DNA from 3 places in the Allobosea sp. FBZP-16 genome. Region 1 is predicted to be linked to each of the others. Evidence: predicted binding sites of a transcription regulator. Region 1 holds the regulator's gene; each other region holds the start of a gene.

Region 1 (4,502 bases):
GATCAGCGAGCAGACCAACAACGACCTGCGCGCCGCCGGCATCTACCACATCGTCTCGATCTCCGGCCTGCACATGGTGCTGGCTGCCGGCACGATCTTCTGGCTGGTGCGGGCCTTGCTCACGCTGTCGCAGACGGTGGCGCTGCACTGGCCGGTGAAGAAGCTCGCGGCGCTCGTCGCCATGCTCGGTGCCACCGCCTATTGCATTTTCTCCGGTGCCGATGTCGCTACCGAGCGCTCGCTGATCATGACGCTGGTCATGCTCGGGGCGATCCTGGTCGACCGGCCGGCGCTTTCCATGCGCAACCTCGCTCTGTCCGCGATCATCGTGCTGCTGCGCGAGCCGGAGGCACTGCTCGGGCCAAGCTTCCAGATGTCGTTCGGAGCGGTCGCGGCGCTGATCGCCTTCGCCGAGCGCTGGCAGGAGCGGGCGCCCGATGCCGCGGCCGCCGCATGGCCCTGGCCGCTGCGCCCGCTCTGGCTCTCGGCCGTGGGAATCCTGACCACCACCATGGTCGTGACCGCGGCGACGGCGCCCTATGGCGTCTACCATTTCCAGACCTTCAACCCGTTCGGCCTGCTCGGCAACGCGCTGGCGCTGCCCTTCGTCTCGCTGATCGTGATGCCGGCCGCGGTCTTCGGCGTGCTTGCCTATCCGTTCGGACTCGACTGGCCGGCCTGGGCGCTGATGGGCTGGGCCTCCGGATATGTACTCCAGCTCGCCCATTGGGTCGCCGGCATCGACCGCTCGACCGTGGCGCTGCCCGCTTTCGGCTCGACCGCGCTGATCCTGTTCTCGCTGTCGTTGCTCTGGCTGACCTTATGGACGACGGCGCTGCGCTTCCTTGCCGCGCTGCCCTTGGTCGGCGGGCTGGCGCTGGCCTCGGCCCCGTCGCGGCCCGACATCCTGATCGAGCGAGACGGCTCGGGTGTGCTGGTGAGGGGGCCGGAGGGCAAGATGGTGCTGGCCGGCAAGCCGAGCCGCTTCGTGCTGACGCAATGGCTGCATGCCGACGGCGATTCGCGTGCGCCCGACGATGCGGCGCTGCGTAATGGCGCCGCTTGCGATCCGCGTGGCTGCGTCATCCGCCTCCCGGATGGCCGCTCGGTAGCCTATACGCGCGACCGGATCGCCTTGGTCGAGGACTGCCTGCGCGCCGATCTCGTGGTGACGTCGCTCTACTGGACAGCACCTTGCGCAGCCCGCCTGATCGATCGCAGTGCCCTCATCCGTGATGGCGCGACGGCGTATCACGCGGCCCGCGGCGGCTGGCGCGCCTATACGGCCGACGAGGTCACGCGCCTGCGCCCCTGGACCCGGGCACGACCGGAACCGAAGCCGGCGTCAGAACCAGCGCTTGCTCCGGCGACTGCAGCCGCAACTGCGGAGCCGGCAGAGGACGCCGAGGCGCTTCAGTAGCGCCGCATCAGGTTGACGAGCCGGCCCTGGATCTTGACCCGGTCGGGCCCCAGCACGCGCGTCTCATAGGCCGGGTTGGCGGCTTCGAGCGCGATCGAGGAGCCGCGCTTGCGCAACCGCTTCAGCGTCGCTTCCTCGTCGTCGATCAGGGCAACGATGATGTCGCCGGTATTGGCGGTATCCTGCTTACGGATGACGACGGTGTCGCCGTCGAGGATGCCGGCCTCGATCATCGAATCGCCGCGGACTTCCAGGGCGTAATGCTCGCCGCCGCCGAGCATGTCGGCTGGCATCGTGACGCTGTGGCTGCGGTCCTGGATCGCCGAGATCGGCGTGCCGGCGGCGATGCGGCCCATGACCGGGATCGAGACGGTCGAGCGCCCGCTTTCCTCGGCAGCCGGTGGTCGCGGCTTCGTCAGATTGGCTGCCGGCGTCGGGGGAGGCGGGGTCTGGCCGAGGCCGCCCTGGACAACGGAGGGGCTGAAGCGGCCGCGCTGTGCCTGCGGCCCGCCGATGCCGTCCGGCATCTTGATGACTTCGAGCGCACGTGCCCGGTTCGGAAGCCGGCGAATGAAGCCGCGCTCCTCCAGCGCCATGATCAGCCGGTGGATGCCGGATTTGGAACGCAGATCGAGCGCATCCTTCATCTCGTCGAAGGAGGGCGGCACGCCGGATTCCCGCAGGCGCTCCTGGATGAAGCGAAGCAGTTCAAACTGTTTGCGTGTCAGCATGGTCGCGCCGCTCGCCTCTCGGGCTAGAATCGAAACAAAGCACGAACACCATACGCGTTCGCCTTGTGTTCCGCAAGGGGAGCGCTGTGATGAGAACTGATCCTATTTGAGACATGCCGTCCCGGGCGACTGCATGGAGACCGGGATCCCGAAAGAGGTTCCGGAATGGATCCCGGATCGGCGCCGCTGCGCGGCTTGTCCGGGATGACAACCTGAGAGCGGGAGAGTTGACTAAAGCAACTCCGCAATTCTCCGAACCGCGGAATTGCTTTAGGTCTTCGCTTTATCGCATTTTCTTCACGCGAACCGGTGTCCACTTCGCTCGAAAATGCTCTAGCGCAGCCGGATGATGCGGCAGGGATCGCCGGCCTTGGCAGGCTCGGCGAAAGCCGGGCGGATCACCAGCGCCTCGGCCCGCGACAGGTTCGCCAGCATCGAGGAATCCTGCTTGGCGAAGGGCCTGACCCGTCGCTCGCCCTCAATGATCTCGGTGGTGGCACGCAGATAGTCCTGGCGCTCGTCATTGGCCGGCAGGTCGACGGCCAGGGTGGCGGGCTCGCTGCGGTCGCGCTCGGGATCGGCGATGCCGAGCAGCGCCTCGACCAGCGGCATGGCAAAGAGATGGCCGCAGACGATCGAGGAGACCGGGTTGCCGGGCAGGCCAAGCGCGACCATCGGGCCGAGGCGGCCCATCATCATCGGCTTGCCCGGGCGCATTGCGATCTTCCAGAAACCGAGCGCCATGCCCTGCGCCTTCAGGGCCGCCTGGACGAGATCGTGCTCGCCGACGGAAGCACCGCCGAGGGTGATCAGGACATCGGCGCCGGCGGCGCGCGCCGCGTCGATCTTGGCGGCCAGATCGGGGTGGTTGTCGCGGGCGATGCCGAGGTCGAGCGCCGTGCCGCCGGCCTGCTCGATCAGCGCGGCGAGCGCGAAGCTGTTGGAGGCGACGATCTGGTCGGGGCCGACCGGCTCGCCCGGCAGGACGAGTTCGTCGCCGGTGGCAAGGATCGCGACCAGCGGCTTGCGGCGGACCGAAAGCGTCGGGTGGCCGGCAGCGGCGGCCAGACCGAGCGCAGCGCTATCGAGGCGACGACCGGCCTTGAGCAGGACCTCGCCAGTCTGAAAATCCAGCCCGGCCGGGCGGATGAACTGGCCCTTGCCCGCTGGCTTGGTGACGCGGATGACCGGGCCGCCGACGCCCTCGGCATGCTCCTGGATCAGGATCGCATCGGCACCGTCGGGGATCGGCGCGCCGGTGAAGATACGCACCGTCTCGCCGGGCCCGACCTGGCCGGAAAAGCCGCGGCCGGCGGCGGATTCGCCGACGACCTTGAGCTCTTTGCCCAGGGTGAGATCCGTGGCGCGTGCGGCGTAGCCATCCATGGCCGAATTGGCGAAGGGCGGCTGGGTCCTGAGCGCCGCGACGTCCTCAGCCAGCACCCGGCCGGCGCAGTGCGCCAGCGCCAGCGTCTGCGCCGGCGTCGGGCCGGGCACGCTGTCGAGCAGCGCCTTGAGCGCAACCGGGACGGGGGTGAGGCTCATGCCTATGGTCCTGCGATCTCGTAGGTTCCGGACTTGCCGCCGGATTTATGCACGAGTCGGACGCCTTCGATATGCATGGCGCGATCGGCCGCCTTCACCATGTCGTAGATAGTGAGGCAGGCGACACTGACGGCGGTCAGCGCCTCCATCTCGACTCCGGTCTTGCCGGTCAGCTTGACCTCGGCGCGGACGCGCACGCCCGGCAGGGCCTCGTCGATCGACAGGTCCACGGAAATCTTGCTCAGGAGCAGCGGGTGGCAGAGCGGGATCAGCTCGTGCGCGCGCTTGGCCGCCATGATGCCGGCGAGGCGGGCGGTGCCGAGCACATCGCCCTTCTTGGCCTCGCCGTCGCGGACGATCGCCAGCGTCTCGGCTTGCATCACCACATGGCCTTCGGCGATCGCCGTGCGGACAGTCTCGGCCTTGTCGCCGACATCGACCATATGGGCCTCGCCCTTCTGGTCGAGATGGGTGAGGCGGCTCACGCCGCCGCCTCGGCAGTCTTGCCGGTCAGAAGCTGGCGGGTCGCCGCCGCCACGTCCGCCTGGCGCATCAGGCTTTCGCCGACCAGGAAGGTGTTGACGCCGCAAGCCTGCAGGCGGGCGATGTCGTCATGCGTGAAGATACCGCTCTCGCCGACCAGCAGGCGATCCTTGGGCACGCGCGGCGCCAGCCGCTCGGTGACGGCGAGGTTGAGCTCGAAGCTGCGCAAATCGCGGTTGTTGATGCCGACGAGCCGGGTGTCGAGCTTCAAGGCGCGCTCCAGCTCGGTTTCGTCATGGACCTCGGCGAGCGCGGCCATGCCA
Region 2 (4,502 bases), on a different contig from region 1:
CTTCCGGGTCCTGGTCATCGACGCCGATGCGGCATTTCACCGTGACGGGGATCGAAACGGCCGCCTTCATCGCCGCGACGCAATCGCCGACCAGCATCGGCTCGCGCATCAGGCAGGCGCCGAAGGCCCCGCCCTGGACGCGGTCGGAGGGGCAGCCGCAGTTCAGGTTGATCTCGTCATAGCCGAAATCGGCGCCGATCTTCGCGGCCTCTGCCAGCAAGGCCGGATCATTGCCGCCGAGCTGGAGCGCGACCGGGTGCTCGACATCATCGAAGCCGATCAGCCGCTGCCGATCGCCGCGCACCACCGCCTGCGCCGTCACCATCTCGGTATAGAGCCGGGCGCGGCGCGACATCAGGCGATGGACGATCCGGCAATGCCGATCGGTCCAGTCCATCATCGGGGCCACGGAGAAACGGTGGTCTGCTGCGGTCATCATCTACGGTCTGGCGTTGCCGGAACCCTGCTGGCGAGCGCAGCGCCGTAGCAGATTTCCCGCCCTCCATATAGTGCGCCGGCGCTCTACCGGAATGTGAGGTTCGCTTTCGCAACGATCTCGGCATAGACGGCGCGGTCGGCAGCGATGCGCGCAGCGAACTCGGCAGGAGTCGAGAAATTCGGCAGGACACCGAGCGTCTTGAGCTGCTCCTGTGCCTTCGGATCTGCCAGCGCCTTGCCCGCCGCGGCGTTGAGCTTGGCGACGACCTCGGGGTTCATGCCGGCAGGACCTGCGAGCCCGATCCAGGTCCGAATCGTGCCGGAAGCGATCCGGCCGCTCCAAGAGCTGTTCGCGCCGATGGCAGAGCGCTCAACCGCGCTGATGAGGCAATACAGCGTCGACGAACTGGCGCTGATTGCAGACTTCGTTGAGAAGGGCACCGCCCTCGCGCTGGACCGCGCCAGGCAGCTGGAGGGCGACTAGACCGGCGCTGCCGGGCCCGCCGCCAGCCGCTACGCTCGAACGACCGGAAAAAGGGCGCGCAGCCGCCCGTCGCGGAGCCACAGGCCGCCCCACATGAACAGCCCGAGATAGAGGCTGAAGAGAATATGGCTGAAGAGCGGGCTCCCGGCCCGGATCTGCGTCGCCATCGCCCCGCCGAGCAGGCCCATCATCAGGATCGCACCCAGCAGTGCCGTGCGCGGAACGAGGTACAGGACGAGGCAGGCCAGCTCGATCAGGCCGATCATGAAGGCATAGCCGGCCGGCCAGCCGAGCTGCGCCATCGTCTCCTCGGCCACCGGCATGCGCAGCAGCTTGGGCGTCACCGACGCGCCCAGCATGAAGAGGGCGAAAAGCCCGGTCAGGACGCGGCCCGTCCAGAGCATGGCATTCTTGGTCATAGGCGTCTCCCTCGATCCCGGTGCCAGAAAACCTAAGCGCTCGTCATCGCATGACAGGAACGATCCGGCGGTCCGGGCCTTGCCGGGCCTGGCTTCTTGCTGACGCGTGACTTAGCCGGTGACGTCATTCGACGTTGCCCCGACCGTGCATGTTATGTTCCCGTTCGCGAGCACAGGTCGAATCACGCATGAACGCGCACGTCTATCTCGACAGCCTCAATCCGGCGCAGCGGCGCGCGGTCTCGCATGGCGGCGATGCGGCCCCTGCCCCGCCGGTGCTGATCATCGCCGGCGCTGGCTCCGGCAAGACCAACACGCTGGCGCACCGCGTCGCCCATCTGCTGGTCTGCGGCGCCGATCCGCGGCGCATCCTCTTGATGACCTTCTCGCGCCGCGCGGCCTCGGAGATGATCCGCCGCGTCGAGCGCATCGCCCGCAAGGTGATGGGCGACGGCGCCGGGGTCGCGGTCGATGCGCTGAACTGGGCCGGCACCTTCCATGGCGTCGGCGCGCGGCTGCTGCGCGACCTCGCCGAGCAGATCGGGCTCGATCCCGCCTTCACCATCCATGATCGGGAGGACGCCGCCGACCTGATGAACCTGGTCCGGCACGAGCTCGGCTTCTCGAAGACCGAGGCGCGCTTCCCGACCAAGGGAACCTGCCTCTCGATCTATTCGCGCTGCGTCAACGCCGAGCAGCCGATCGAGGATGTGCTGCGCCTGTCCTATCCGTGGTGCATCGCCTGGGCGGAGGAGCTGAAGCAGCTCTTCGGATCGTACGTCGAGGCCAAGCAGCAGCAGAACGTGCTCGATTACGACGACTTGCTGCTCTACTGGGCGCAGGCAATGTGTGATGGCGACCTCGCGGCCGATGTCGGGGCACGCTTCGACCACGTCATGGTCGACGAATACCAGGACACCAACCGGCTGCAATCGTCGATCCTGCTGGCGCTGAAGCCCGATGGCCGCGGGCTGACGGTGGTCGGCGACGATGCCCAGTCGATCTATTCCTTCCGCGCCGCGACCGTCCGCAACATCCTCGACTTCCCGCTCGCCTTCTCGCCGCCGGCCGAAGTCATCACGCTCGACCAGAACTACCGCTCGACGCAGGCGATCCTCGGCGCCGCCAATGCGGTAATCGACCTGGCTGCCGAGCGCTTCACCAAGAACCTCTGGACCGACCGGGCGACGGGTGCCGCGCCCGAGCTGGTCAATGTCCGGGACGAGGCCGACCAGGCGCGCTTCATCGCCGAACAGGTGCTGGAGAACCGCGAGGCCGGCACGACCTTGAAGCAGCAGGCGGTGCTCTTCCGCGCCTCGCATCATAGCGGCCCGCTCGAGATCGAGCTGACGCGCCGGAACATCCCTTTCGTGAAATTCGGCGGGCTGAAATTCCTCGACGCCGCCCACGTCAAGGACCTGCTCGCGCTGCTGCGCTTCGTCGAGAACCCGCGCGACCGGGTCTCGGCCTTCCGCGTGATGCAGCTCATGCCAGGCGTGGGGCCGACCTCGGCCCAGCGTGTCATCGAGCACCTGGCGCAGGCGCCGGACGGGGCGGAAGCTCTTCGCCATGCTCCGGCGCCTGCGCGCGCGGGAGAGGACTGGATCGCCTTCGTCGAGGCGATCGAAGCGCTGCGCTCGGGCATGTCGGGCTGGCCGGCCGAGATCGAGCGGGCAAGGCTCTGGTACGAGCCGCATCTGGAGCGCATCCATGAAGACGCGACGACGCGGCAGGCCGACCTGCTGCAGCTCGAGCAGATCGCCGGTGGCTATCCCTCGCGCGAGCGCTTCCTGACCGAGCTGACGCTCGACCCGCCGGACGCGACCAGCGATCAGGCCGGCGTGCCGCATCTCGACGAGGACTATCTGATCCTCTCGACCATCCATTCGGCCAAGGGGCAGGAATGGAAGTCGGTCTTCGTGATGAACGTCGTCGACGGCTGCATCCCGATCGATCTCGGCGCCGGCGCCAAGGACGAGATCGAGGAGGAGCGCCGGCTGCTCTATGTCGCGATGACGCGCGCCAAGGACGATCTGCATCTTATGGTGCCGCAGCGCTTCTTCACGCATGGCCAGTCGTCGACCGGCGACCGGCACGTCTATGCGGCGCGAACGCGCTTCATCCCGAACACGCTGCTGAAGCATTTCCAGCGGCGCGCCTGGCCGCTGGCGGCACAGGCCGGCTCGCGGCCGGTTTCCGCCGGCCCGACGATCGACGTGCGCGCCAAGATGCGCGGCATGTGGCGCTGAGCTGCCCTCAGGCCGCTTCGCGGATGAAGCGGCTGAGGAAGAGGCGCGTGCGTGGATGGCTCGGATTGGCGAGCACCTCTTCCGGCCTCCCCTGCTCGACGACGAGGCCGCCATCCATGAAGACGACGCGGTCGGCCGCCTCGCGGGCAAAACCGATCTCATGGGTGACGACGATCATGGTCAGGCCCTGGCCGGCGAGATCGCGCATGGTCGTAAGCACCTCGCCGACGAGCTCGGGATCGAGCGCCGAGGTCGGCTCGTCGAACAGCATCAGCTTGGGCCGGATCGCCAGCGCCCGGGCGATGGCGACGCGCTGCTGCTGGCCGCCGGAGAGCTGGCGCGGATAGGCATTCGCCTTCTCGGTCAGCCCGATGCGGCCGAGCAGCTCCATGGCGTAGTCGGTCGCGTCCTTGCGGGAGTGACCGTGCACGCCGACCGGCGCCTCGATGATGTTCTCCAGCGCCGTCATGTGCGGGAAGAGGTTGAACTGCTGGAAGACCATGCCGATCTGGCGGCGCTGCGCCGCGATCGCGCGCGGCGACAGTTTGGTCAGCCGCTCGCCGCTCAGCCGGTAGCCGATCTGCTCGCCGGCAACCATGATCGAGCCGCGATCGATCGCCTCCAGATGGTTGATGCAGCGCAGGAACGTCGACTTGCCGGAGCCCGACGGGCCGAGCACCACGACGACCTCGCCGGGCATGACGTCGAGATCGATGCCTTTAAGCACCTCGTTGTGGCCGAAGGATTTGTGAACGTTGCGGGCGCTGACCAGCGGCGCGGCCTCTGTCGCGATCCGGCTCATGGGGTCGCCTCCGCGATGGCCGGCATGCGCTCCACCGCACCGCGCTCGCCGCGGGCATAGTAGCGCTCGATGAAGCCCTGGCCGATGTTCAGGACGGTGGTGATGACGAG
Region 3 (4,502 bases), on a different contig from region 1:
TGAACGAGAAGCGGCCGGCCTGATAGCCGCGCGCCTTGGCCTCGGGCAGGCCGGCGAACCATTCGCGGATCGGCGTGAAGGCGCCGGTATAGGTCGCCGGGTTCGAGCGCGGGGTGCGGCCGATCGGCGACTGGTCGATGTCGATGACCTTGTCGAGATGCTCCATGCCCTCGATGCGCTCATGCGGGGCAGGGTGCTCGATCGAACCGTTGAGCTTGCGCGCGATCGCCTTGTAGAGCGTGTCGATGACCAGCGTCGACTTGCCGCCGCCCGACACGCCGGTGATGCAGGTGAACAGGCCGAGCGGGATGTCGACCGTGACGTCCTTGAGGTTGTTGCCGCGGGCGCCGACGATCCTGAGGCTCCGGCCCTTCTGCGGCTTGCGGCGCTTCAGCGGCACCGGCACGCTCATCTCGCCGGTGAGGTATTTGCCGGTGAGCGAGTTCGGGTCGGCGAGGATGTCCTGCGGCGTGCCCTTCGAGACGATCTCGCCGCCATGGATGCCGGCGCCGGGGCCGACATCGACGACATAGTCGGCGGTGAGGATCGCGTCCTCGTCATGCTCGACCACGATCACGGTGTTGCCGAGGTCGCGCAGGCGGCGCAGCGTGCCGAGCAGGCGCTCATTGTCGCGCTGGTGCAGGCCGATCGAGGGCTCGTCCAGCACATAGAGCACGCCGGTGAGGCCGGAGCCGATCTGGCTGGCGAGGCGGATGCGCTGGCTCTCGCCGCCTGACAGCGTGCGCGAGCCGCGCGCCAGCGTCAGGTATTCCAGGCCGACATCGAGCAGGAAGGTCAGCCGGTCGCGGATCTCCTTGAGGATGCGCGGGGCGATCTCGTTCTGCTTCGCCGACAGGCGCGAGGGCAGGGCGCTGACCCAGGCGAGCGCGTCCTTGACCGAGAGCTGCGAGATCTCGCCGATATGGCGCATGTCGATCTTGACCGCCAGCGCCTCGGGCTTGAGGCGGAAGCCGTTGCACGCCGCGCAGGGCGTCTCCGACATGAAGCGGCCGATCTCCTCGCGGGCCCAGTCGCTCTCGGTCTCCTTCCAGCGCCGCTCCATATTGGTGATCACGCCCTCGAAGGGCTTCTTCACCTCGTAGGCGCGCAGCCCGTCATTATAGGCCATGCGCACGGCCTCGGTGCCGGTGCCGAACAGGATGGCGTCGCGCGCGCTCTGCGGCAGCTCGCTCCAGGGCTTGGTGGTCGAGAAGCCGAAATGCTTGGCGAGCGCATCGAGCGTCTGGCCGTAATAGGGCGAGGTCGACTTGGCCCAGGGCGCGATGGCGCCCTTCTTCAGCGAGAGCGAATGATCCGGGACGATCATCTCCGGATCGATCCGCATCTCGTGGCCGAGGCCGTCGCAGGCCGGGCAGGCGCCGAACGGGTTGTTGAACGAGAACAGGCGCGGCTCGATCTCGGGGATGGTGAAGCCGGAGACCGGGCAGGCGAATTTCGAGGAGAAGGTGACGCGCCTGGCCTCGCCGTTCTCCTCCTTCTCGTCGGCATATTCGAAGACGGCGATGCCGTCGGCGAGGTCGAGCGCCTGCTCCAGCGAGTCGGCGAGGCGGGCTCCTAAGTCCGGCCGGATCACGATGCGGTCGACGACGACATCGATGTCGTGCTTGAACTTCTTGTCGAGGGCGGGCGCGTCCGGGATCTCGTAGAACTCGCCATTGACCTTGACGCGCTGGAAGCCGCGCTTCAGCCAGTCGGCCATCTCCTTGCGGAACTCGCCCTTGCGGCCGCGCACCACCGGCGCCAGCAGATAGCCGCGCGTCTTTTCCGGCAGCTCGACCAGGCGGTCGACCATCTGCTGCACGGTCTGGCTCTCGATCGGCAGGCCGGTCGCCGGCGAATAGGGGATGCCGGCGCGCGCCCAGAGCAGGCGCATATAGTCGTGGATCTCGGTGACGGTGCCGACGGTCGAGCGCGGATTCTTCGAGGTCGTCTTCTGCTCGATCGAGATCGCCGGCGAGAGCCCGTCGATCTGGTCGACATCGGGCTTCTGCATCATCTCGAGGAACTGGCGGGCATAGGCCGAGAGCGACTCGACATAGCGGCGCTGGCCCTCCGCATAGATCGTGTCGAAGGCGAGCGAGGATTTTCCGGAGCCGGAGAGCCCGGTGAACACCACGAGCTTGTCGCGCGGAATCGCGAGATCGACATTCTTGAGATTGTGTTCGCGCGCGCCGCGCACGGAGATGACGCGGGCGTTCCGATCGGCCGCCGAGTCCTGTGCGGACTTGCGGTCGAACATGTCTTCCAGCGTCGCGGCCTGTTCGGCGAGCGTGGTCTTGCGGGCCATGGTGGTGTCCGGTTCGGGCTAAGCCGTAGAGATAGGGCAATCGCCGGCTCGTGCCAGTGCAGCCGGGCGGGAGGCGGGCATGAGTAGCACGCAGCCGCCGATGTTGCCGCATTGTTCCTGCGAGGTGTGCTGACAGAGATTGTCAGGAGCGTGGCAGGCTGTGGAAGCGCGCTCTGAGCAGGATGGCCGAGACCAGCATGGCCAGCGCCAGCGTCCCCGACAGGATCAGCGCCGCCGCGGCGCCGAAGCGCTCTATCAGCAGGGCATAGGCGAGCGGCGCCGCGGCCGAGAGGAAAAAGCCCGGCGCCAGCAAACGCCCGACAGAGGCGCCATAGCTCTTCGGATCGAACAGCATCAGGGGCAGCGTGCCGCGCGTGATCGTCAGCACACCGTTGCCGGCGCCATAGCAGAAGGCGAAGGCCAGTGCCGCGATGGCGCTCGCCCCGCCGGCGAGGCCGACAACGAAGCAGAGCGGCAGGACCAGGCAGGCGACGAGGTTGAGCTCGAACGGGCTGGTCTTCGCCCCGAACAGGACTTCGCCGAGCCGCGCCAGCGATTGGCCGATGCCGCGGGTCGCGCCGATCCAGACCGCGGCCGCGGCGGGCAGTCCGAGCCCGGCGAGAATGCCGATCATATGGGCGGACATGCCGGCGTTGAGGACGCCGGCGAAGGTGACGATCAGCGCGTAGAGCAGGCCGGCGAAGCGGGTATCGGCCGGGCTGAGCGTGACGACGGGCTTCGCCGCGGCCGCGTCGGAGAGAGGCCGCGCTGACACAGCCGGCAGCGTCAGATGCAGCGGCAAGGTGAGTAGCGCGAAGCCGGCATAGGCGATGAGGGCGCCGCGCCAGCCGAATTGCTCGGCGAGCACATGGCCGAGCGGCCAGAACACGGTCGAGGCCAGGCCCCCGAGCAGGGTGATCTGGGCGATCGGCCGGCGCGCGGCGCTGCCGCCGATCCGGGCCAGCGCCGCAAAGGCGGCGTCATAGAGGCTGAGCCGCATGGCGAGGCCGAGGCAGAGCCAGGCGGCGTAATAGGCCGCGATCGTATGGGCGAAGGCGAGGCCGAGGCAGCCGGCGGCCGTGAGCAGCGAGCCCAGGCACATCACCGTGCGGCCGCCATGGCGGTCGATCAGCCGGCCGATCGCGCCGGAGGTCAGCCCCATCACCAGCAGGCCGGCCGAGAGCCCGCCATGGATGATCGCCTGCGACCAGCCGAGCTCTTTACCGATCAGTTCACCGAAGGCGCCGACGAGATAATAGGACACGCCCCAGGAAATGAGCTGCGCCAGCCCGAGGCAGAAGACCGTGCTGCGGGAGATCACCCGGCCGATCCGGCCGTCCATGGCTGTGGCAACGTCTGGTCTCCCGGCCCGAGGCTGCGCTGCATCAGCACGGTGTCGACCCAGCGGCCGAACTTGAAGCCGGCCGAGCGCAAGGTGCCGACCGGCTCGAAGCCGAAGCGGCGGTGCAGGCCGATCGAGCCTGCATTGCCGCTGTCGCCGATCACCGCCAGCATCTGCCGCCAGGGCCCGGCCTCGCAGCGGGCGATCAGTGCCGCGAGCAGCGCGCCGCCGATGCCGCGCCCGGCCTGTCCCTCGGCGACATAGACCGAATCCTCGATCGTGTGGCGGTAGGCCGGGCGGGGCCGGTAGCTGCTGGCATAACTGTACCCGACGATCCGGCCGCCCTGCTCGGCAGCGAGATAGGGCAGGCCGAGTGCCAGCACCGCCCGCCGGCGCGCCAGCATCTCCTCGACGCTCGGCGGCGTCTCCTCGAAGCTGGCGAGGCCGGTTAGGACATGATGGCTGTAGATCGCCTGGATCGCAGCCATGTCGGCTTCTTCCGCGTCGCGGACGACGACGGGGGGCGTGGAGGGGGAGGAGTCGATTCTTGTCATCACCGCGATCTTGCGCTTTGCCGTGCCATAAATGAAGCTTCTCGAAGTTATGCAGAGTATGAGAAATTCTTTGATATGAGGGACCTCCGCCTCGACCAGCTCAACAGCTTCCGCCAGGTGATCGCGCTCGGCAGTTTCTCGGCGGCGGCCGAGAGACTGGGCCTGAGCCAGCCGGCGGTCAGCCTGCAGATCCGTGAACTGGAGCGCCGGCTCGGTACGGTGCTGATCGAGCGCGTCGGGCGCCGGGCGCAGCCGACCCTGGCGGGCACTGAACTGCTCGACCATGCCGGCCGGATCG

Evidence for each region. Region 1 encodes LexA, which represses DNA repair genes until DNA is damaged. Its sites were predicted from a motif close to TGTTCNNNNTGTGTTCNG; they were not measured.
Region 2: CXY91_RS28285 (ATP-dependent helicase) is a predicted target of LexA. The motif match lies at 1,486-1,503, and genes of this name have one in related genera.
Region 3: uvrA (excinuclease ABC subunit UvrA) is a predicted target of LexA. The motif match lies at 2,410-2,427, and genes of this name have one in related genera.

The regions. Positions count from the first base shown of each region.
Region 1 covers NZ_LNCQ01000022.1:574,203-578,704, reverse strand. Annotated here, with positions in the region: gene CXY91_RS09025 (ComEC/Rec2 family competence protein) at 1-1,420, shown strand, start outside; gene lexA (transcriptional repressor LexA) at 1,414-2,151, opposite strand; gene CXY91_RS09015 (molybdopterin molybdotransferase MoeA) at 2,485-3,696, opposite strand; gene moaC (cyclic pyranopterin monophosphate synthase MoaC) at 3,699-4,181, opposite strand; gene trpC (indole-3-glycerol phosphate synthase TrpC) at 4,178-4,502, opposite strand, start outside.
Region 2 covers NZ_LNCQ01000056.1:117,135-121,636, forward strand. Annotated here, with positions in the region: gene dusA (tRNA dihydrouridine(20/20a) synthase DusA) at 1-439, opposite strand, end outside; gene CXY91_RS28270 (hypothetical protein) at 523-717, opposite strand; gene CXY91_RS28275 (hypothetical protein) at 755-922, shown strand; gene CXY91_RS28280 (DoxX family protein) at 952-1,341, opposite strand; gene CXY91_RS28285 (ATP-dependent helicase) at 1,530-3,590, shown strand; gene CXY91_RS28290 (amino acid ABC transporter ATP-binding protein) at 3,598-4,392, opposite strand; gene CXY91_RS28295 (amino acid ABC transporter permease) at 4,389-4,502, opposite strand, start outside.
Region 3 covers NZ_LNCQ01000006.1:70,490-74,991, forward strand. Annotated here, with positions in the region: gene uvrA (excinuclease ABC subunit UvrA) at 1-2,260, opposite strand, end outside; gene CXY91_RS00730 (MFS transporter) at 2,451-3,629, opposite strand; gene CXY91_RS00735 (GNAT family N-acetyltransferase) at 3,626-4,204, opposite strand; gene CXY91_RS00740 (LysR family transcriptional regulator) at 4,280-4,502, shown strand, end outside.